Regions from separate parts of the Wenzhouxiangella sp. XN24 genome, predicted to be linked through region 2. Evidence: predicted binding sites of a transcription regulator. Region 2 holds the regulator's gene; the other holds the start of a gene.
The links. Region 2 encodes FliA, which starts transcription of late flagellar genes. Its sites were predicted from a motif close to GCTAAAGTTNNNNNNNNNNCNGCCGATA; they were not measured.
Positions count from the first base shown of each region.

Region 1: the regulator FliA is predicted to act here: its motif matches at 1,862-1,889, upstream of G6032_RS09245 (DUF6279 family lipoprotein).

Region 1 covers NZ_JAAMFG010000034.1:333,862-349,451, forward strand. Annotated here, with positions in the region: gene G6032_RS09235 (hypothetical protein) at 1-745, shown strand, start outside; gene G6032_RS15490 (PEP-CTERM sorting domain-containing protein) at 847-1,566, opposite strand; gene G6032_RS09245 (DUF6279 family lipoprotein) at 1,944-2,948, shown strand; gene G6032_RS09250 (PEP-CTERM sorting domain-containing protein) at 2,954-3,601, opposite strand; gene G6032_RS09255 (hypothetical protein) at 3,959-4,183, shown strand; gene G6032_RS09260 (class II glutamine amidotransferase) at 4,196-5,044, opposite strand; gene G6032_RS09265 (LysR family transcriptional regulator) at 5,167-6,069, opposite strand; gene G6032_RS09270 (proton-conducting transporter membrane subunit) at 6,177-7,736, shown strand; gene G6032_RS09275 (DUF2309 domain-containing protein) at 7,760-10,195, shown strand; gene G6032_RS09280 (BON domain-containing protein) at 10,327-10,842, shown strand; gene blaOXA (class D beta-lactamase) at 11,108-11,902, shown strand; gene G6032_RS09290 (fumarate reductase iron-sulfur subunit) at 12,451-13,203, opposite strand; gene G6032_RS09295 (fumarate reductase flavoprotein subunit) at 13,218-15,161, opposite strand; gene G6032_RS09300 (hypothetical protein) at 15,163-15,590, opposite strand, start outside.
Region 2 covers NZ_JAAMFG010000032.1:37,029-44,993, forward strand. Annotated here, with positions in the region: gene fliR (flagellar biosynthetic protein FliR) at 1-328, shown strand, start outside; gene flhB (flagellar biosynthesis protein FlhB) at 333-1,478, shown strand; gene flhA (flagellar biosynthesis protein FlhA) at 1,481-3,577, shown strand; gene flhF (flagellar biosynthesis protein FlhF) at 3,602-4,987, shown strand; gene G6032_RS07715 (MinD/ParA family protein) at 4,974-5,864, shown strand; gene G6032_RS07720 (RNA polymerase sigma factor FliA) at 5,861-6,589, shown strand; gene cheY (chemotaxis response regulator CheY) at 6,640-7,047, shown strand; gene G6032_RS07730 (protein phosphatase CheZ) at 7,044-7,646, shown strand; partial or broken gene G6032_RS07735 (Hpt domain-containing protein) at 7,653-7,965, shown strand, end outside.

The DNA of each region.
Region 1 (15,590 bases), on a different contig from region 2:
CAGCACCGGGGACCCGGACTACGGCCGGTATGCCAGGGAACTGATGCAGGTGGCGTGCGACCGTTTCATCGTCACCGCGCCCGGCGAGGGCCTGCGCATGGCGTGGAAGATGAGCATCGATCTCAGCAGGCCGCTGGTCTCGTCGATGGGACATCACGACCCGTTGGACGGCTATGTCCGTTGCATCCAGCTGCGCGCAGCCGCCGTCGCCGGCGGCGAGGAGGAAGAGGCGGCACCCATGGACCGATGCGCCACCCGCATGGCGCGCATGATCCGCCGCAACGCATTGCCGACCACGGATCCGCTGGGCCTCGGCGGGCTGCTGATCGACGCGGCGATGCTCGCGCAACTGATCGACGGCGAACACCTGCCGGACGACGGCCTGCTGGATGCGCTGCTGGCGGCTGCGAAACTCGGCCTGGCGCACTACCGGGAAGAGGGTGAACTCGACCGAGGCCCGATGCAGCGGCTGGCCTTCCGCGAGTTGGGACTGTGCATCGGCCTGGGTGCGCCGGCGGTGATCGCCGCCGAACTGGCCAGCCGGCCCGAGGCCTTCCGCGACGCCGCCGGTTTGAAACAGAAGCTCGACACGCTCGCCGAAGCCGGCACGCTCGGACAGCAGATCCAGATCTTCTGGCTGCAATCTGCGCACCGCGACACGGCGCTCTGGAAGGCGCATGAAAACATCAACGAGGTGATGCTGGCCACGGCGCTTCTGCCGGATGGCATACTGCGTTTACCTTGACCGAAGTTACCGCGCCTCGCCAACGGGCTAACGCTACTCGTACAAGAAAAAGGCGGCTCGATGAGCCGCCTTTTTCAGTCCACAAGACTTGTTCCGAGGTGCTACCGCGGCCGAAGGCGCCTGGCAAATCCAACGCCGGCCAGACCGAGACCCAACAAGGCCAGTGTGCCGGGCTCAGGCACCGAGGCCATCTTAATGCCTGCAAGGGCAAAGTCGCTGTTTCTCGGGCTGCTGAGCTTCGCAGTGTCTGCGAAGAATTCGATCGAGGTCACGCCGATGAAGGACTGCGGATTGAACGTCCCCGAAGTCAGAAAGACGTTCGACGTATCGCCGACGAAGAACCCGGTCTTGTCCGAAGCGGTGCCATCGTAACCACCCCCGGCGCCACTGCTGTTGACCTGGAACTGAACCCGTTCAGCGGGGTCGTCGGTCGTGCTGTCCGCACCGAAAAGATCGAGAAAGATGATGGACGCGATATCCACCGGCTTCGAAAACTTGATTTGCAGCCGCTCGACTTGAGTCTTTTCGCCGTCTCCAAACGTAACTTCGTCATCGCCGATACCAATGCCATCGCTCTTGCAGACCAGGCCGAGCGGACCGCATTGAGCAGATTCCCCGTCAAAATTGCTCTCGGTGAAAGCGGTGGGGTCGTTGTCGCTGTCGAACGCCAGAAGCGTAACCTGGACTCCCGCGACAGTCTGAGGATTAGCCGTTTCCCACGTGCCGGTCGTGAAGTCAATGAGGCCAGCCTGGGCAGTCCCTGCCATGCCGAGGGAAAGCGCGGCAGTACCCACGGAGGCTATAAATCTTGATTTCAACATGGTTTTTCCCTTTGTCCCGCATTTCAATGGAAATGAATCAAGTTGCTAACTGCATGTCCAAATTCAAGTATGCAAATCTCATGCCGAATATTTAAGTTACTGTTTTTTATAAAAACAAGCTGGCTCTCGTGGCGCAATCCGATGAAGTCTGTAAAATAATCCGACGTTGCTTGGGCTTCTTACTCTCGTGCACCGCCGGTTCATCCGCACGGAAACAAGCAACCGCCGCCCTCCGTTTTATCGAACCTTGTAGAAGGAGAATGTGCTTATGACGAAGTTGCCACGAGGACGGCCTGCAATGGCATCTCGAAACACTGCCGATTATTTCCGTAGCAGGTGACAACACTTCGGCGGTTACAGATACAGTCACATCGATCATGATCGATTTACGCAGGGTGTTGCTGTTGGTGCTGGGCCTGACATTGTTCGTTGGATGCAGCACGCGCCTGGCCTACGACAACCTCGACTGGTTCACGGTGCGCTGGGTCGATCAGCAGGTTTCTCTCGACGAAGCGCAGCGCACGCTGCTTCGCGACGTCATCGAAGCGCAACAACTCTGGCATTGCGCCACGCAACTGGATGACTACCAGGCTTGGATCGAGGAGGCGCGGCTCGATCTCCTGGCCGATCGGCTCGACCAACAGCGCCTGGCCGAGCACGGAGAGCGCCTCGCCGAGTTCGGCCGGACTCTCGCACAGCGGATCCAGCCCGTCCTGGTGGAACTCGCAACCTCGCTGGATGACCAGCAGGTCGAAGAGGTGCTGTCGTCCCTGGACGATCGCATCGCCGAACTGCGGGATGAAATCGAGAGTGACTCCACGGATCAGTGGGCGCAGCAGCGCGCCGAAGGGATGGAACGGGGATTGCGGCGCTTCATGGGCCGGATCAACGCGCCACAACGCGATCGACTCGAGCGCTGGGCCCGCGAACTGGAACCGACACGGACCTACCAGTTGGCACAGCGAGTGTACTGGCGCGACCGGATTGCCGGCGCGCTCGCACGGCGGGACGATCGCGCCTTCCTGGAGCAGGAAGTCGCCGCATTGCTCGAGCCCTCATCGGTCTGGCCGGAAAGTTATCGCCAGGCGATCGAGGCCAACCGCGGACGTACGCTGGCTGCATTGGAGGAAGTCTTTGCGCTGATGGAGCCGAAGCAGCGCGCGCGGCTATCGAGCAGGCTCGTCCGTCTCGGCAATGACTTCGAGCGCCTGAGCTGCGAGGGCGAAGCGCCACTGGCGAAGCTGAGCGTCTCTCGCGAGCCGCCGGAATCCCCCGGGGCTGGCCTGGGCCGCGCTCACGGGGTTGCACTTCCCAGGGTTGCACTTCCGCAAATAAAAACGCCCGCGAGTTTCCTCGCGGGCGCCGTTTTCGCTGTCCGCTGAGAAGATCAGTCCGCGCGGCGCCGGCGCATCATGCCGGCACCCAGCAGGCCAACGCCCAGCAAGGCGAGCGTGCCAGGCTCGGGGACCTTCCAGGTCAGCATGTTCTGGTTCCCCTCGGCATCGTAGATCGAGAATGCGTACAGGCCCTTGGCCTTGTTGCCTGTTATGCCGGTGAGATAGTCGCCAGCCTTTTGCACCACTGAGGGGTCGAAGGTTGACATGATGACGTCCGGGCTCTCGCTATAGATGATCGACCAGATAGCAAGCTGAAAAGCCGCCGAGTTGGCTTTCCCCATTCCTGAGTCGCTGTAGAACTTTTCGAACAGGACGCCCAGGGCATTGAGATCGAGACCACCAGCGGACTCGACCTCGTAGGAACCGCTGGACTTCAGCGTCGTCGAAAGGTCGATGCAAAAGCCGTCGAATGTGCCGCCGCCCTGGATATTGAACGTGAGTTCACCAGCGTAAATACGTGGGGTCGTCGCCGTACCCGGGTCCGCCGGATACGTGACTGTACCTGTCGGCGCACCGCTCGTGCCGTACTTGAGCTTGTAGCTCGTGTATTCGATCGGGCCTGCATTGGCCACCACCGACAACATCAAGCACGCCAGGCCAGCCAGCAGCATCGTTGCCTTGTTCTTCAGTACATACACTGCGAAATCCTCTCGCTATCGAATCGTACGAGCACAACTGCAGAATTCATGCCAATACAGTTATTTATATTAAAACCAATGGATTGCGGTCCCGGCACTCGCGCTGGTGCAGCGAATATGTAAGTTTTATCGACATCACGCCCGTCACATTTCTGATCACGGCCCCGCGCTCCTCCCCGCGCCGTTCGTCTGATCTGTCATGCAATCAGTCGATCCTAGCCGCGTCGGTGGTCCTCCCAATGGCCCAAGCTGCGAACGCGAGGCCGTGTTGGCGAAGCTGCAGGATTCTTACTAGTTTCAACAGAGAATCGCGCGAACATCCGGTTCGCGCAGCTGCCAGTTCAACAGGAGGTTCACATGGGCGAGAAGCCGAAAAACCAGGGCGAAGGCGATCGCGAGTCTGCAAAGCGCTACAACGAGAAGACAAAGGAATACGTCGAGTCCGGCAAAGTCGAGGACGCCGCCAGGAAAGCGGGCGAGGGCGATGTCGAGGAAATGGCGAAGGCCGAGAAGGCCGGCGAGAAACGGGCAAAGGAGCTCGATCCCTCGGTAGAGCGGGATTACTCGAAGCCGACTCGCTAAAAAGGCGCCTCGCTAGATCGGCTGCAGCTCGAGGCCCAGGTCGCGCTCGATCAGCACCATGTGATTTCGCGGCACGGGCTCCCACTGCGCCGACTTGTTCAGCGGTTCCGAGCTGACCAGGATGGCGCGGACGTCGCCCGTGTCCGGCTCCATCCAGCACCTGTCTCCGTCGCAACGGTAATTGCCGCCGCGGTTGTAATACAGGCTGTCGATATAGTCGGGGTCGGAACTGTAGCGGCAGGCGACGGCATGCGCACCGTCCGTGAGCACGCAATTCAGGTAGCAGTGAGAACCCGGGGCATGCGCGTCGATGAGTTCGCGCACGGTCGCCACCGCAGCCGAGAGCGCCGCAGCCAGTGACTGGCAGGAGCCCTGGTCCTCCCGGCCACGAAGGTGTTCGGAGACGAGCGCGAACACGTGCTCGGTGTCGGTCGTCCCGCGGATGCTGTTGAAGCCCGCGTCGCTCAATCGCCCCATGAGGCTGCGCCGCAGTTGCTGGAAAGCCGGAATGTGGCCGTTGTGCATGAAGGCGAAGCGATCATGACGGAACGGATGGCAGTTCGCCTCCGACACCTCGAAGTTGCCGCTGGTGGCGGCCCGCACATGCGCCAGGATACAGCGGCTGGACGTCACCCGCGCCAGCTCATCGAGGTTGGCGTTGCTCCACGCCGGGGTCAGTGAGCGAAACCGCGCAGGGGACGTCTCGCCGTCCACGTACCAGGCGAGGCCGAAGCCATCTCCGTTCAGCGGCTCCGGGCGCTCCCGGGCGCGCACGCTCTGGTTGATCAGCGAGTTTTCGGGCCGGGTGACCAGGTCGGCGACCGAAAGCGACTCGCCCATGTAGAAGACAAAACGGCACATCGGCTGAGCGCTCCTCGCGAAAGCCATGACATGCCGCACAGCGTGCCTGAAGGGCTCCGCGTGTCAATCGGTGAATGCGTGCGAAGATCGGCAAGCGAGCAGGTGCCCCCGTCCGATGGAGGTCAGACCCCATCGGCTTCCACTGCGTTTTTGCGATTCAGCAGCATGCCGAGCAGAGGATTCGGGAAACGGCGTTCGATGGTGACCGCGTAGAACGTTTCGACGATATCCGGCAGGTGCGCCGCGCGCACGAGCAGGCCCGAGGCGAGCTCGTCCTTGACGACGATCTGGGGCAGCACCGCGAGACCCACGTCCTCGAGGGCAAGCAGGCGCATCAGCGCCATGTCGTCGACTTCGGCGGCGACCTCCGGGCGGATACCCAGCTGGCCCGTAAGCGCGTCGAAGCCCGAGCGGATGATGCTGTGTTGCGTGGGCAGCACGACCGGGTGCGCCGCCAGCAGGGCCGCGATACCCACGTTGCCGACATCCGCGAGCCGCGCAGGCGTGCCGATCAGGCTGATCGGCTGCTCGGCCACACGATGCACCACACAGGGCGTCAGTGCGTCGCGCATGGGCGCCTGGTTGGTCAGGACCGCATCGAGGCTGAGTGTCTCGAGCGCGCTCATGAGTTCCGTCGCGCCAGCAGAGCGGAGCACCACTTCGACGTCGCTTCGCCGCAGCACGGGGCGCAGGAAATCTATCTGGAAATTGCGCGACAGCGTGGAGAGGGCGCCGACGCGCAAGACATTCCGGGTCCTGCCGGCATCACTCAAGGTACCGATGAGTTCTTCGCCCGCGGCGAATATCTGATCCGCGTGGTCGAGTGCGATGCGCCCCGCCTCGGTCAGGTGCAACTGCCGCCCCCGGCGCTCGAACAGCGCGTGGCCCAGGCGATCCTCGAGCTTCCTTATCTGCACTGAAAGCGCCGACTGGGTGATGTTCAGCCGGCCGGCCGTTCGGGTGAGATTGCCGTCATGCGCGACAGCCCAGAAGTAGCGCAGGTGATTGTAGTTCAGTGTCTTCATATCGTTCGATAATAACGAACGTAAAAGAAGAAACAATGCATTTTTATACCGCTGGCTTTCTGGGTAAATTCCTGCGCCGAACGTCCTGATGTCCCGGGGGAGCCATCTTGCACCACTACTACCTTCCACTGGCAGCTCCGGCAGCGCTGCTCATCGTCGCCGCGATCGCCTTTCTCCAGCCCGGCCGACGCCCGGCATTCCTGCCCGGCCTCGCGCAGGGCGGGGCGCTGCTGGCGCTTGCCACCGCAATCGGCGCGGCGATCTCCCTGGCTCTCCACGGCCCGGGCACCGGCGCTTTCTTCAGCGTGGGGGGCGTCGAGCTCTCGACGCGGCTCGATCCGCTAAGCGCGACGATGCTGATCCTCGTCGCCTTTGTCGGCTGGGTGGTGTTGCGTTACTCGGCATCCTATCTCGACGGCGAGGCGCGCCAGGGTGCCTTCCTCGGCTGGATGGCGGCGACGCTGACGGCCGTCCTGTTGCTGGTGCAGGCGGGAGACCTGGTCGTGCTGGTGATCGCCTGGATCGCCACCGGCCTGTGCCTGCATCGCCTCCTGCTTTTTTATCGTGACCGCGTCCAGGCGATCCGGGCCGCACGAAAAAAATTCATTGTCGCGCGAAGCGGCGATGCGGCGCTGGTCGGCGCGGCGGTTCTGCTGTTTATCAGCTATGGCAGCTCCGATATCGCCACCATCCTGGCCGCTGCCCGCGATGGTGTTGCCCCGCCCGCGGCCGGCTGGGCGACCGGCCTGCTCGCGCTTGCCGCGATCCTCAAGTCCGCCCAGTTTCCGGTTCATGGCTGGCTGACCGAAGTCATGGAGACTCCCACCCCGGTCTCGGCCCTGCTCCATGCCGGGGTAATCAATGCCGGCGGCTTCCTCCTGATCCGCTTCGCCGACGTCATGCTGATCAGCCCCGGTATTCTCGCGGGACTCGTGATGGTCGGCGGTTTCAGCGCCTTGCTGGGCGGGCTCGCCATGCTCGCCCAACCGGCGGTCAAGACCTCGCTTGCGTGGTCGACCATCGCGCAGATGGGCTTCATGATCATGCAATGCGGCCTGGCGCTGTTTCCCCTGGCGCTGCTGCATATCGTGGCGCATTCGCTCTACAAGGCGCATGCCTTCCTGGCCTCCGGCACCGCCGTGAACAACGTGTCGGCGATTCGCCGGCCGGGCCCGATCGCGGTTCCCGGCCCCGGGGCCGTCGGCCGCGCCTTCGCGCTCGCCCTCGGAATCTACGTCGTCATCGGCTTCGGTTTCGGCTTCGACACCAAGGCACCGCAGGTGGTGGCGCTCGGCGCCATTCTCATTTTCGGGGTTGCTTACCTGTTCGCGCAGGGCCTAGCGGATGCCGCGCCGCGCGTCCTGACGCGCCGCATGGCCCTTTATTCGGTGGCTGTCTCGGTCAGCTACTTCACGCTGCAGGCGGGGATCGAGTGGTTGACGGCCAGCACGCTGCCGCCGACGCCGGCGCCCGGACCGCTCGAATGGGCGCTCATGGTGCTTGCGGTGACCAGTTTCGGCATCGTCGCCGTGGCCCAGTCGATGTTCCCGCTCTGGGCCTATCACCCGGCCGCCGCCGGATTGCGCGTACACCTTGCGAACGGGCTCTACGCGAACGCCGTATTCGACCGGCTCGTGGACAACTGGTCCGTGCGCCGCTCTGCATGACACCGGAGAGGAACTGGAACGTCATGAAAACTGAACGGGGAATTGACCTCTCGACCTTGGCGAATGCTGCGGACGCCGCAGCCCGGCATATTCCACCCGTCTGGCCGCTGGCCTCCTATGTGGCGGTGAATCCTTTCCTGGGGCAGACAGGTGAAACGCTGGCGGAGGCGGGCGCACGGCTTGCGCGCGTCGGCGGGGTCCCGATTGCGATGCCGCGCAACTGGTATCACGACCGGATCGTGTCGGGCGCTATCACCGAAGCGGATCTCGCGGCAGCGCTCGCGGCATCCCCGCATGCTCGCAAACCCGCCGATGTCGAGAAGCTCAGGGCCGCAGCCGGCGAGTCCAGGCCGTCCCCCGAGGCGGTGCCGATGGTCGAGCAGCTCGCCGCGCAGGCGAGCGGCATCGACTGGCCGGGCGTTGTTGCCGAGCGTTTCGGAGCCTGGGCGGGCGGTTACTTCGACGCGGGGCAGGCGCTATGGGCCGCCCCGCGAGGCAAGAGCGCATGGGACGCCTTCCGCGCGCACGCGATCCATGACCTGACGCCCGAGATCGTCGGGCTGAAAGGCTTTGCCGCTTTCGTGGCCGACTCTCCCGAGGATCCCGTCGAGGCGATCGCCCGGGCCGTGCACCGGCTGGGTCTTCGTGCAGCGGCGCTCGACAGCTATTTCCATCAGCTGCTGTTTTCCCTCGGTGGCTGGGCCCAGTATGCCCGCCAACAGCTCTGGCGCGCTGAACTTGCGGGCGGCACCGATGCGACCCTGACCGACTTCCTGGCGATCCGGCTTCTCTGGGAACAGGCGCTGTTCGAGCAGTACGAATCGACGATCGGAGCGTCCTGGTCGGAGTCACGGAGAGCGCATGAGAATCCGATTGCCGCCGGTGAAGACGAGATCGTGGACGGAATCCTGCAGGAGGCAGCGGAGCGCGCGGCCCAGCGCGGGCTCGCCGACAGGCTTGCTGCGGCCCCGCCGGAAGCGGGAGCAGGGGACGGGCGACCCGCGCTGCAGGCCGCATTCTGCATCGACGTTCGATCGGAGGTCTTTCGCCGCGCACTCGAAGGGATCGACCCGGGGATCCGGACGCTGGGCTTCGCGGGATTCTTCGGCGTGTTCGCCAGGCATCGCAGCTTCGCTTCGGATGTCGAGGAACTGCGCTTGCCGGTGCTGCTCAATCCGACCATCGCTTCATCCTCGGGGGGTCCGCACAGCAAGGCGGCGGACCTCGCGGCGCGCTATAGCGCACGTGCCAGGCGTGCGTGGGGCCGCTTCAAGTTCGCGGCGGTCTCGTCGTTCGCATTCGTCGAGGCGATGGGCCCCGTCTACATCGCCAAGCTCCTGCGCGACGCGCTCGGCCTCAACCCGATGCCGGTGCCGAACGACCCGCCGCCGCGCTTCGATCCGGACCTCGATCCGGAGACGCGGATCGAGGCGGCCGAGACCGTGCTGCATGCGATGTCACTGACCGACGGATTTGCACGGGTCGTTGTTCTCGCCGGCCACGGGGCCAACGTCGTCAACAATCCGCATGCCAGTGGCCTGCATTGCGGCGCATGCGGCGGCTACTCCGGCGAAGTCAATGCCAGGCTCCTCGCGTCACTCCTCAATGATCGCGAGGTACGCGAGGGTTTGACGAGAAGAGGCATCGAGGTGCCGGAAGACACGCTGTTCGTCGGCGCTCTGCATGACACGACCACGGACACGATCACCCTTTATGACAGCGACCGTCCCGCGCCCGACCATGGGCCGGACCTGGCGCAGGTACGTCTATGGCTGGCGGCAGCGGGAAAGCTGTCACGTGGTGAGCGCGCGCTGCGCCTGCCACGTGCGGCCAGCGAGCATGACATCGCATCGCGGGCCCGCGACTGGGCGGAGGTCCGTCCCGAATGGGCGCTGGCAGGTTGCAAGGCATTCATCGCCGCCCCCCGGGAGCGCACGATCGGTCGCAGCCTCGAAGGCCGGGCCTTCCTGCATGATTACGACTGGCGCCACGACAGTGAAAACGGTTTTTGCGTCCTCGAGCTGATCATGACTGCACCCGTCGTCGTCGCGAGCTGGATCAGTCTCCAGTACTACGGCTCGACGGTGGCGCCCGATACTTTCGGCTCCGGTAACAAGCTGTTGCACAACGTCGTGGGTGGCGTCGGGGTTGTCGAGGGCAATGGCGGCCCGATGCGCGCCGGCCTGCCGTGGCAGTCGGTTCACGATGGCGAGGATTACGTCCATGAGCCGCTTCGGCTGTCGGTCTGCATCGAAGCGCCATGCGAGGCGATGAGCGATATCCTGGAACGACACGAGGGCGTGCGCCGGTTGTTCGACAATCGCTGGCTGCATCTTTTCGCGATGGATGATGCGGGGCGCCTGGCCTACCGCTATTGCGGCGATCTCAAATGGGAGCGGACCACTCTATCGGCAATCGATCGGCCGGTAATCGATCGGCGCCTGGATAGCGTCGCATAACGTTTTCCGGCCGAATCGAGGCACACCAAGCCGGGAAACACCTGTCTCTCGCTTAAGTTCGGCATCCAACAGACGCGCGCGTTCGCAACAGCTACGCTCAGAGTATCGGAATACTCGCAAGAGAGCATCATATGAACAGCAAATCGCCATTTCTGGCCATATTCGCCGCGTGCCTCCTCCTGGCTTATGGCCCGGTCGCCTCCGCCGAAACCGAGACGCGCGCCGAACCGGACGAGACCGAGGACACGAAGGAGATGGAAGGATCGTGGTTTGAGGGCTCAGCGGCCCCCGAAAGAGACACGCCCGCCGAAGAACGTGCCGAAGACCAGATCATAGACGAGCTCGATCCGGTCGCCCCGGGCAAAACGAGCCCAAGCTCCGGCCAGGCACGTCCGGAGAACGAACCACGCGATGCCGATGACAGGTGCCTGGTGCGCACGATCGAGGCCGTGGTGGATGTCGACAGTGCGGGGCGTAGCTCTGAACTGACGATTGACGCACGGAACGGCGTCGTGTCGCTGGCTGGCACACTCCCGGACCAGGCTTCGATCGAGCGGGTTCGCGAGCTGGTCTCGGGCGTCAAAGGCGTCAACCGGGTTGACGCCACCGGGCTCACGACCTCGGCAAATCGGCCGAAGAAAGACTAGCCAGGGCTCTGGCCTACAGGAGCCAGGACAGGGGCGAAGGTTCGAACAGCTCGCACGACGGGGCGCGCGGATTGCGCGCCAGGGCGTCGTGGATGGTTGTGGCTGCGACGGCTGCATGCCCCCACCGCCGAAGTCGCGACGCTCACCGCTCACATAGGCAAAGCCACAACCGTGGGCTGGGCCGGGGAGGGCGAGAGGGATATCATCACCTGAATTCGATCCGTGCGATGCCGCAGTTGATGTCGGTGAACCGCTCTAGCGAACCGTGACAAGAAAGCTGGCTTTACTGCTGTTTTTCGTCTCCTTTCCGGCCCATGGTCAATGGCAGGAGCGGCCTGAGTGGGCGGGGATTTTTGCGGCCGCGGAGGTCGAGGGCACGATTGCAGTGCTCGACCAGCGAGGCGGGGCGACTCGGTACTGGGCGCATGATGCGGAGCGCACCAGCCAACGCTACATGCCGGCCTCGACATTCAAGGTGCCGCACGCGCTTTTTGCCCTTGATGCAGGAGCCATCCGCGACGAATTCGAAATCATCGAATGGGACGGCGAGAAGCGTTGGCTCGATGCGTGGAACAGAGACCAGGACCTGAGATCGTCGATGAGAAATTCGGTCGTCTGGGTCTACCAGCGATTTGCTCGCGAGATCGGCGAAGCGCGAGAGCGTGAGTACCTCGAAAGCATCGACTACGGCAATGCGGATGCGTCCGGCGGCGTCGATCGCTTCTGGTTGGACGGCAATCTGAAGATCTCCGCGGCCGAGCAGGTCGAGTTCCTGCGCAGGCTCTATTACAACGAGCTGCCCTTCAGTCTCGATCATCAGCGCCTCGTCAAGGACGTGATGATCACCGAGGCAGGCCCGGACTGGATCCTGCGCGCCAAGACGGGTTGGCAGGCGAGGGTGGAACCGAACGTCGGCTGGTGGGTGGGCTGGGTCGAACGACCGTCCGGACCGGTATTCTTCGCGCTGAATATCGACATGCCTTTCGGCAGCAAGGACGTCCCGAAACGGACTCAGATCGCACGCGAAGTGCTGCGTTCGCTCGGTGCCTTGAACGACTGAAAGGTGATCGAGTCGCGGCCGGCGATCGAAGGCCATGAGAGCCTCCGTCGATCGGCTTTCTGTTGCTATAACGAAAAATACCGTAGAGAGATTATTGTTTTCGCGGCTTTCTCCGTCGCTTACCTGAAACCGATTGGTTGCAATTGGTATTTGACCGTTTGCGCGCCCGTCTTGGCTAATGCTTTAAGAGTTCCATCCCGAGTCGGAGTGGGAGTTCATTCTTAGGCGTTTCCCGCACTCGATCATCTATTCAGTGATCGAAGAAACGCTGGTTATTGTCGCCATCGCCCATGCACGGCGAGAACCAGGATACTGGCGCTCCAGAACCGAGGATTAAACTGTCACGCCTTGGTGATCTCTGAAACAACCCTCTCCAATGCGCATAATGTATATTATGTTAACTCTAGTACGCGCCAAGCCGCCCATCGGTCACCTGAGAAGACCTCTCCGGCCTTCAGGTATCTCATAGTATTCCGATACTTAGATTTACTCTCTCACCCGTTCTCTAGGTTAATGGCCGGTTTTGCGGCATCTGACCCGCTCGCAGCTCAGGCGCCAGGTGCTTTCTTCCCAAGCAGCCCGCCGAGGGACTTGCGACGCAGATAGGCATAGACCTCGCGCAGCGGGAGCTCCTTCGGACAGATGTCCTGGCAAGCCATCAGCCCGAGACAGCCGAAAACACCTTCGTCGCTGCTGACCACTTCGAACCAGTCGCCCTCGGTGCGCTTGTCCCGGGGATCCATCATGAAACGCGCGATCCTGTTCAGTCCGGCGGGCGCGACAAAAGCCGGCCGCGTGTTGGCGACCGCACAGGCCGCCACGCAGCAGCCGCACTCGATGCAGCGCTCGCGTTCATAGATGGCCTGTGCCAGCTCGTCCTCCATGCGCTCTTCCTGCGCGCCCGGATCGAATGGCGCCTTTTCGCTGATCCAGCCGCCGATCTGCTCGGACATCCCGCGGAACCAGCTCCCGGTATCCACCGAAAGATCGCCCACGAGCCGAAATGCCGGCAAGGGATGCAGACGGATGGTGGCATCGAGTTGCGACGTCAGGGTCTTGCAGGCCAGGGACGCCCGCCCGTTCACCATCATGCCGCATGACCCGCAGACGGCCGACCGACATACGAAGTCAAACTGGAGACTTGGATCCTGTTCTTCACGTAACTTGTTAAGTGCGAGGAACAGCGACATGAATGGCGTTTCGCGGAGTTCGAAGGTCTCCATGTGGGGCTTGGAAGACGGATCTTCCGGGTTGTAACGGAAAATTTCGAACTTCAGCTTGCGGCCGGTGATTGGCGACATGGTCTCGGATCTCCTCAGGTCGGCGCGCTGAATGCGCCCTGCCAGGCACCGGGCCGCAGGCGTGCGCCCAGGGCCTCCGTGCTGGGCAGACGCCCGGCGGCGGCCTGGGCCGCGGAAACCGACGCGTTGTAGTCGGCGACGGTCTGTTGCATTTCGACCTGGCTGCTCGCGCCATAACCTCGATGTCCAGGTGGCAAGTCGAGCAGCCCGACGGGTTCGTAACTGAGTTCCGGCGCATCCGCACCCTCGCGCCAATGCGCCAGCGTGCGGTTAAGCCACTCGGCGTCATTGCGCTGGGGATAGTCCGTCCGATAGTGGGCACCGCGGCTTTCCGTGCGCGCGAGGGCGCCCATCGCGGTGATGAGCCCCAGTTTCAGCATCCCGAGCAAGCGCAACGCGAAAGTCAGCTCCGGGTTCGATCCGGGCGCTGACGAACGCAAGCCGATGCCCTCCGCTTCCCGTATCAGGCCGTTGAGGTCGCCGATCGCGGTCTCGATTTCGTCGCCGCTGCGGAACACGCCGAGGCGGTTCATCATGATCTCGCCCAACTCGTCGCGGATCGCATAGATACTCCGTCCGCCGTGGCTCCGCTGCGCCAGGGCCGCAATGCGGCTCTCCTGCGCGCGTAACGCCTGGCGGCCAAGGCCGGAGTCCGGGCCGGGCCCCGACGCGGAAACGAACTCGGCGATCCGCGCGCCCACGACGCGCCCGGCGACCAGCGTCTCGGCGAGGCTGTTGCCGCCGAGCCGGTTGAAACCGTGCATATCCCAGCAAGCCGCCTCGCCGACGGCAAACAGGCCGCCCAGCCCATAGGCCTGCCCGTCCTTGTTGACCCGCACGCCGCCCATCGAGTAGTGCTGGGTCGGGCGCACCGGCACCAGCGCCTCCCACGGGCGGATGCCCAGGAAGTCGCGGCAGATCTCGTAAATTTCGCGCAGGCGGGTGGTGAGGTGCTGTTCCCCGAGATGGCGCAGGTCGAGCCACAGATGCGGGCCGTTCGGGCTGTTTTCACCGCGCCCGGCGAGGATCTCGTTCATCATGTGACGGGAGACGACGTCCCGGCTGGCGAGTTCCTGCTTCTCCGGCTCGAGATCGACGAGGAACCGTTCCCCCGCGGCGTTGAGCAGGTATCCGCCGTCACCCCGGCATCCTTCCGTGACCAGGATGCCGGCCGGCCACAGGCCCGTCGGATGGAACTGCACGGCCTCCATGTTACCCAGCGGCACAACGCCGGTATCGAGCGCCAGCGAGGCCCCTACCCCTTCGTTGATCACCGCGTTGGTCGTGTAGTTGCCGTAAATGCGTCCGTAACCGCCCGTCGCAATGACCGTGGCCTTGGCCATGATCGTTTCCAGCCGGCCGGTGCGCAGGCAGCGCACCACCGCACCATGGCAGCGTTCGCCGTCCTGAACGAGCGCGATGGCTTCCATGCGGTCCAGCACGTCGATGCCGAGCCGGACGACCTGGCTGTCAACGGCGTAAAGTGTGGCATGCCCCGTGCCGGCTGCCGCGTAGCAGGCACGCCACTTCGCGGTACCGCCGAAGTCGCGATGCATGATGAGCCCGGCATTTTCCGCGGGCTCTTCGATGTCCACCTGCTGTCCCTTGATGTGATACCGGTTGGTACCGGGCCTCAGCCGCGTCCAGGGCACGCCGAAATGTGCCAGCTCGCGGACTGCCACGGGGGCGTTGTCGGCGAAGATGCGGGCCACCTCCTGGTCTGCGCCCCAATCGGAGCCGCGGACCGTGTCCAGGAAATGCACGTCCGGGCTGTCGCCCTCGGCCTTCGCACAATTTCCCAGCGCGGCCTGCATGCCGCCTTGCGCCGCGCAACTGTGGCTGCGGCGCGGCGGGACCAGCGAAAGAATCAGCACGGAATGACCGGCGGCGGCGGCCTCGATCGCGCAGCGCTCGCCGGCCAGGCCGGCGCCTATGACCAGCACATCGGTGATCTTCAAGTCAGGACCCCATCAGGAATGCGAACGGCGCCGGGACCCAGCCCGCCATGACGACCAGCACGAAGACGCCGAATACCAGGAATGCGATACCGAAAATCCGTGCGAATCGCTGCAGCGCCGGGCGCGAGTAGCTCGCTCCCACTCCCCACTTGATCGCGAGGCGATAAAGGCCCGCAGAGGCGTGGATCGCGAGCAGCACCAGCAACGCGAGATAGAACCACGACAGACCCGCCGCCACCCTTTCGATGGTGGTGGCGGCTTCCATGCCATGGCGCTCTCCCCACAACGAGGTGAAGGTATCGAGCGTCACCAGGCCGATGTGGAAACTGCCCAGGAGCAGGATCAGCATGCCGGTGCGGATCTGCCAGATCCATACGCGGGTGTCCTGGTGCGGCCTTTCGATGCCCTCCCCCGCGATCCAGCTGCGAT
Region 2 (7,965 bases):
TTTCCTCGTCGAAAGCTTCACGACGATGCCCATCGGCGGCGGCCTGCCGGTCGAGAACTTCACCGCGATCGTCGGCTGGGGCTCGGTCATGTTCAGCCACGCGGTGATGATCGCCCTGCCCGCGGTGGGCGCCCTGCTGCTGGCGAACCTGTCGATGGGCGTCGTCACGCGCGCGGCCCCGCAGCTGAACATCTTCGCGGTCGGCTTCCCGATGACCCTGATGCTGGGGTTCATCATGCTGTATTCCACGATCGGGGCGATCGACGGACGCTTCACGGAGCTGCTCAGCGAGGGTTTCTCGCTGATCGGCTGGCTGCTGGGAGGCTGAACGCATGGCCGAGCAGGACACCAGCCAGGAACGCACAGAACAAGCGACACCCAAGCGCAGGCAGGACTCGAAGAAAAAGGGCGAAGCCGCGCGCTCCAAGGAGCTCAACACCACCGCCGTGCTGCTCACCGGCGCCGCCACCCTCGTGCTGTTCGGCGGCAATATCGGCGCCGGGATCGCGGAAATCATGCAGAAGGGCCTGGCCCTGCCGCGCGAGCTCGCGTTCGACACCCGGATGATCACCACGGTGCTCGGGCACTCCGCCTGGCTCGCGTTGATGCTCGTGTTGCCGCTGTTCATGGCCGTGCTGGCGGCGACGTTGATCGGCCCCGCGCTGCTCGGCGGCCTGGTGTTCAGCACCGAGGCCATCAAGCCGAAGCTGAACAAGCTCAGCCCGCTCGCCGGCCTGAAGCGCATCTTCTCGGCGAACGGCCTGATGGAATTCGTCAAGACCCTCGCCAAGTTCGTCGTCGTCACGGGCGCCGGCCTGCTCGCCCTGAATCACCTCAAGCCGGACCTGCTGATGGCGATCGATACCCAGGTCGAGACCGCGGTGCCCGGGCTCGCGGCGATGGCGGCCTGGGTGCTGGTCGTGCTGGCCGCGGTCATGCTGTTGATCGCCGCGGTGGACGTGCCTTTCCAGCTGTGGAGCCACAGCAAGAAGCTGCGCATGACCCGCCAGGAAGTGCGCGACGAGCTGAAAGAGACCGACGGGCGCCCGGAGGTGAAGAGCCGCATCCGCCGCCTGCAGATGGAAATGACCGAGCGGCGCATGATGATGGCGGTGCCGGACGCCGACGTCGTGGTCACGAACCCGACCCACTACTCGGTCGCGCTCAAGTACGACTCGACCGGCATGTCCGCGCCGCGCGTCGTCGCCAAGGGCGCCGACGAGATCGCGCTGAAGATTCGCGAAGTGGCCGAAGCCCACGACGTGCCGCGCGTCGCGGCGCCGCCGCTGGCACGCGCCCTGTATTTCACCACGCGCATCGACGACGAGATCCCGGCGGAACTGTTCCTCGCCGTGGCGCGCGTGCTCGCCTGGGTCTACCAGCTCAAGGCGGCTGCACCCGGCATGGCGCCGCCGCAGCCTGAAGACCTCGACGTTCCCGATCACCTGACCCGCCGCCAGCCCGGCCGGAGAATCTGACCATGACCTCGACGCTGAAGAGCATGCTGATCTTCGCCCGCAACGGCCTGGGCACGCCGATCCTGCTGATCGCGCTGCTGGTGATGATCGTCCTGCCGCTGCCGCCGCTGGCGCTCGACATCTTCTTCACTTTCAACATCGCCCTCGCGCTCGTGGTCATCCTGATGACCATCTACTCGCCGCGCCCCCTGGAGTTCTCGGTCTTCCCGACCGTGTTGCTGCTCGCCACGCTGCTGCGCCTGGCGCTGAACGTCGCGTCCACGCGCGTGGTGCTGATGAACGGCCAGACCGGCACCGACGCCGCCGGCCAGGTGATCGAGGCTTTCGGCGAGTTCGTGGTGGGCGGCAACTACGCCGTCGGCCTGGTGGTGTTCTTCATCCTCGTCATCATCAACTTCGTGGTGGTGACCAAGGGCGCGGGCCGCGTCTCCGAGGTCAGCGCGCGCTTCACCCTGGACGCCTTGCCCGGCAAGCAGATGGCCATCGACGCCGACCTGAACTCCGGCCTGATCACGCAGGACGAGGCGCGGGCACGGCGCCTCGAGACCTCTGCGGAAGCAGACTTCTACGGCTCCATGGACGGCGCCAGCAAGTTCGTCCGCGGCGACGCGATCGCCGGCATCCTGATTCTCTTCATCAACATCATCGGCGGGCTGGTGATCGGCACCGTGACGCACGACATGCCGCTCGCGGACGCGGCGCGCACCTATATCCTGCTGACCATCGGCGACGGCCTCGTCGCGCAGATCCCGTCCCTGCTGTTGTCCACCGCGACGGCGATCATCGTCACCCGCGTGTCCGCCGCCGGGGACATGGGCACGGACATCGTCCGCCAGGTGTTCGGCAGCGCCCGCGCGATCGCCATCGCCGCGGTGATCATCGGCGCCCTGGGCCTGGTGCCCGGCATGCCGAACCTGGTCTTCCTGGGCCTGGGCGGCGCGTTGGGCTTCGCCGCCTGGATCCTGAACAAGCGCGCCATGCAGACCGAGGTGGAAGTGCTGCCGGAGGAGCCGGTAGCCGAGTCCAATACGCCGCGCGAACTGGCCTGGGACGACGTCAGCCAGGTGGACCCGGTCGGCATGGAGGTCGGTTACCGGCTCATCCCGCTGGTGGATCGCGCCCAGGGGGGGATTCTCCTCGAGCGCATGAAGGGCGTGCGGCGCAAGCTGTCCGAGGAGCTCGGCTTCCTCATTCCGCCGGTGCACGTGCGGGACAACCTGGACCTCGGGCCGAACGGTTACCGGGTGACGCTCAACGGCGTCCCCGCCGCGCGCGGCGAAATCCATGCGGACCGGCACCTCGCCATCAACCCGGGACAGGTCTACGGCACGCTCGAGGGCGTCGAGACCAAGGACCCGGCCTTCGGCCTGCCGGCGGTGTGGATCAACGCCGAGCAGCGGGACCACGCCCAGACGCTGGGCTACACGGTCGTCGATCCGGCCACGGTCGTCGCGACACACCTCAGCCAGATGTTGCGCGACCACGCCCACGAGCTGCTCGGCCACGACGACGTCCAGCAGCTGCTGGACCGCCTCGCCCGGAACCATCCGAAGCTGGTCGAGAACCTGGTGCCGAAATCGCTCAGTCTCGGCGTCGTCCTGCGCGTGATGCAGAACCTGCTGTCCGAGCAGATCCCGATCCGCGACATGCGCACGATCGCCGAAACTTTGGCGGACCACGGGGCCCGGAGTCAGGATCCCGTCGCGCTCACGGCCGCCGTGCGCGCCGCCCTGTCCCGCTTCATCGTGCAGGGAATCACTGATTCTTATGAAGATTTACCGCTGATCGCGCTGGATCCCGGGTTGGAACAAGTTTTGCAACGGAGTTTGCAGGCAACGGGTTCGGCGGGTCTCGGCATCGAGCCCAGGCTCGCGGAAAGACTCCAGCGCGGCGCCAGCGAAGCGGCGCAACGACAGGAGATCGCAGGTGAACCCGCGGTGCTGGTCACTTCGGCCGAATTGCGGCCCTGGCTGGCGCGCTGGTTGAGACCGATGGTCCGGGGGCTGCACGTGCTGGCCTACACGGAGATACCGGACAACCGGCCGGTGAGAGTAGTAGCGACCCTCGGCGCGGCCGAGGCACAGGCGGCGACCGCATAAGCGGCACAGGGATTGAGGAAGAACATGAAGATCAAAAGGTTTTTCGCGCCGGATATGCGCCGGGCCATCTGCCTGGTTCGCGAGGAGCAGGGGCCCGACGCGGTCATCCTCTCCACCCGGAACACGGCTGGGGGCGTGGAGATCGTCGCCGCAGTGGACTATGACGCGGAGCTCGTCAACGGCATGTTCGGCGAACAGCGCGAACAGCGCGGGCCGGGCGGCACGGCGCCGGGCGAGGATGCCGGCGCGCAAGCCGAGACGGTGAGCGAGGACGTGGTGGCAAAGGCCGACGATCCCGGCACCACGACGGATGCCGCGGAACGCCGCCCCGAGTCCGATGCGGCCGCCCGGGAGCGGATCATCCGGGCCGCGAACTCGCGTCGCTACGAGACGGCCGCAGACGATGGTGGCCGTGAGCCTGCCCAGGTCACGCCCGCCGCGTCCCGGCGGACGCCCGCCCCGCGCATCGAATGGACCCAGGACCCGACGCTCTCCGCGATGCAGGACGAGCTGAAATCACTGCGCGCCATTCTCCAGGACCAGGTGAGCCGGCTCGCGACCGCCGACTACGACCGGCGCGAGCCCGTCCGGGCCGAGATCGTACGCCGCTTCGTCAAGTTCGGTTTCGACGAGGCGGTGGCGCGCGGCGTCGCGGCCGCCACCACCGACCTCGCAACCCCCGGCGAGGCGTGGCGGGAGGCGCTGTTCGGCCTCGCGAAGCGCCTGCCGGTGGCCGCCCGCGACCCGCTCGAACAATGCAGCGCCATCGCCCTGGTCGGTGCGACGGGCGTCGGCAAGACCACCTCCGCTGCCAAGCTCGCCGCCCGGGCCTGCCTGCGCTACGGCAGCAACGCCGTCGCCCTGATCAGCACCGACGATATCCGCGTCGGCGCCCAACGCCAGCTCGCCTCCTTCGGCCTCCTGCTCGGCCTGCCGGTACGCCAGGCACGTTCCGCGGCCGAGCTGGCGGACCAGCTGGCCGAGTTCGACAACCGCCGCATCGTGATCATCGACACCGCCGGCATGGGCCAGCGCGACGTGCGCCTGATCGACGAGACGCGCAAGCTCACCCGGGTCGCGGATCTCCAGAGCTACCTCGTGCTGTCTGCGAACGTGCAGCGCGAGGTCATGGACGAGATCGTCAACGCCTTCGGCCGCGAGCAGCTGGCCGGGTGCATCCTCACCAAGCTCGATGAGGCGGCCCGCCTCGGCGCGGCCTTGTCGACCATCGTCAGCCACCAGTTGCCGGTCGCCTTCCTGAGCGAGGGCCAGCGGGTCCCCGAGGACCTGCGCCTGGCGCGCGCCAAGGACCTGGTCGGACGGGCTTTCGCACCACCCGGTGGCGGATCCCGGAGTCGCACGGCACCGCCCGCCGAGCCTTCGCGGGAGGTGCGCTATGAGTCAGCATGACGTCGCGCGCCAGGCGAGCGGCCTGGCTTCCTTCCGCCGCCCCCGCCCGGTCAGGGTGATCGCGGTCGCCAGCGGCAAGGGGGGAGTCGGCAAGACCAACGTGTCCGTGAATCTCGGCGTCGCCTTCGCCGCCATGGGCCGGCGCACCATGCTGCTGGATGCCGACCTCGGCCTGGCCAACGTGGACGTGCTGCTCGGGCTGCAGGCGCGGTACAACCTTTCGCATCTGCTCAGCGGCGAGCGTGAACTCGAGGAAATCATGGTGTCGGGGCCCGGCGGGCTGCGCATCGTGCCGGCGTCCTCGGGTGTGGCGCGCCTCGCCGACCTGGCCTCGGCCGAGCTGAACGGGATCATCGGGGCCTTCAGCAGCCTGTCCGAGGAGGTCGACGTCCTGATCGTCGATACGGCCGCGGGCATCAGCCCCTCGGTGCTGCAGTTCTGCGTCGCGGCCCAGGAAGTGATGCTGGTGGTCTGCGACGAGCCTTCCTCGCTCACGGACGCCTACGCGCTGGTCAAGGTGCTGGCCCGCGACCACGCGGTGCGGCGTTTCCACACGATCACCAACCGCGTGGACTCGGTCCAGCACGGCCGCAAGCTGCATAACAAGCTGCAGACCGTCTGCGACCGCTTTCTCGACGTCCCGCTCCAGCACATGGGCACGATTCCCGAGGATCCCCTGCTCCGCCGGGCCGTGCAGATGCAGTCCCCGGTGGTGACGGCCTATCCCTCGAGCCCCGCCTCGCGGGCATTCAAGGAACTGGCCGCCCGTGCCGATAAGCTTCCTGAACCCCGCGGAATGAGCGGCTGCATCGAGTTCTTCCTGGAACGACTTGCCGGCGCCCATTCACGGGGGGATGGACTGGAGGCGGTGGGATGAGTGTCTACGCCGCAGTCAGGGAGAACGATAGTGACCAGCTGGTCGAACAGCATCTCGGCCTGGTCAAGCGGATTGCGTGCCACCTGCTCGGGAGGTTGCCGTCGAACGTGTTACTGGATGACCTGGTGCAGTCCGGGACCATCGGCCTGCTGGAGGCTGCGCGGCACTACGACGCCTCGCAGGGCGCCAGTTTCGAGACCTACGCCGGGATCAGGATTCGCGGCGCGATGCTCGACGAGGTGCGACGCAACGACTGGACGCCGCGCTCGGTACATCGCAACGCGCGGCGGGTTTCGGCGGCCATTCGTGCGGTGGAAGGCTCCACCGGGCGGGAGGCGCAGGCGAGGGAGATCGCCGCGGCCCTCGAGGTGGGCCTGGACGAGTACCACGCGATGGCGCGGGACTCGGTGTCCAGCCGCCTCTTCAGCCTCAACGATCTCACCGAGGAAGACGGCAGTTTCGAGGACATGTTGCCGGGGAACGACCCCGGCCCGGCAGAGGAGTTCGACCAGGAGGCTTTCCGCCGCGAACTCGCGGTCGCCATCGGCGGTTTGCCGAAGCGGGAGCAGATGGTGATGTCGCTGTATTACGAGCAGGAACTGAACCTGCGGGAGATCGGCGCGGTGCTCGGCGTGACGGAGTCGCGGGTCTGCCAGTTGCATGGCCAGGCACTGGCAAGAATCCGGGCCCGGCTCGCGAACTGGACGGACGACGACGATATGTAAATACGGCGCGACGGCAGCGAAAGCGAGCCGTGGGCGCCCTGGAGGTTTGAGTGGACAAGGACATGCGCATCCTCGTGGTGGATGACTTCTCGACGATGCGTCGAATCATCAGGAACCTGCTCCGGGAGCTCGGTTTCCAGAACATCCAGGAAGCCGATGACGGCAATACGGCGTGGCCGATGCTGCAGGCCGGGAATTTCGACTTCCTGGTCACCGACTGGAACATGCCCGGCATGCCGGGCATCGACCTGTTGAAAGCCGTGCGGGCCGATGAGCGACTGAAAACGATGCCGGTGCTGCTGGTCACCGCCGAGGCCAAGCGCGAACAGATCGTCGAGGCGGCGCAGGCGGGGGTCAACGGGTACATCATCAAGCCGTTCACTGCCGAGACCCTGCGCGAGAAGCTCGACCGGATCTTCGCCCGCATCGAGGCCGCGCCGGCCGAGGCGGCGTCGTGAGCGCCGCGGCGAGCCGCGAGCAGCGGCTGGCGACGGCGAAAGCGCTGGTCGCGCACCTGGAAGCGGGCCGGGAGCAGGAGGCCGGGGCGCTGGCACGGGAGCTCGCCGATGCCGAGGGCCTGGCCGAGGATCTCGGCCGGATGACGCGCGAACTGCACGAGGCGCTGAATGCGCTGCGTGTCGATCCGCGGATCTCGGAGCTGGCCAGCAACGATATTCCGGACGCGCGGGAGAAGCTCAGCTGGGTGCTGACGCTCACCGAGCAGGCCGCGCACACGGTGATCAGCGCCGTGGAAGAGGGCTTGCCGGTGTCCACCCGGGTCGCCGAAGACGATTCGGCCAGCGACGCCGTCCGGGCGGCAGGCCAACGCATGCACGAGATTTTCTCCGACATTCTCATGGCGCAGAGCTTCCAGGACCTCAGCGGCCAGGCCATCCGCCGGGTGATCGAGGTTTCCGGAGAGCTCGAGCGGCGCCTCGCGAGCCTCGTGCAGCGCGCCGGCGGCAAACCGCCCGCCGCGCCCGTGGCCGGGCCGGGCGCGCAGCGCGTGCAGGGCCAGGACGAAGTGGACGCCCTGCTGTCGGGGCTCGGATTCTGAGGACGCATGGATATGCTCGACTCCAACGACGAGCTGCTGCAGGACTTCCTGGTCGAAGCCGGGGAGTTGCTGGACGCGCTCGGCGAGCAGCTGATGTCGCTGGAGCAGGCGCCCGATGACAAGGACCTGCTGAACGCCTTGTTCCGCAGTTTCCACACCATCAAGGGCGGCGCCGGGTTCATGGGGCTCGGCCCGCTGGTGGAGGTCTGTCATCGCACCGAGGACGTGTTCAACGGCCTGCGCTCCGACAAGCTGGCGGTCAACGCCGCGCTGATGGACACGGTGCTCGTGGCGGTCGATGCCGTCACCGCGATGTTCG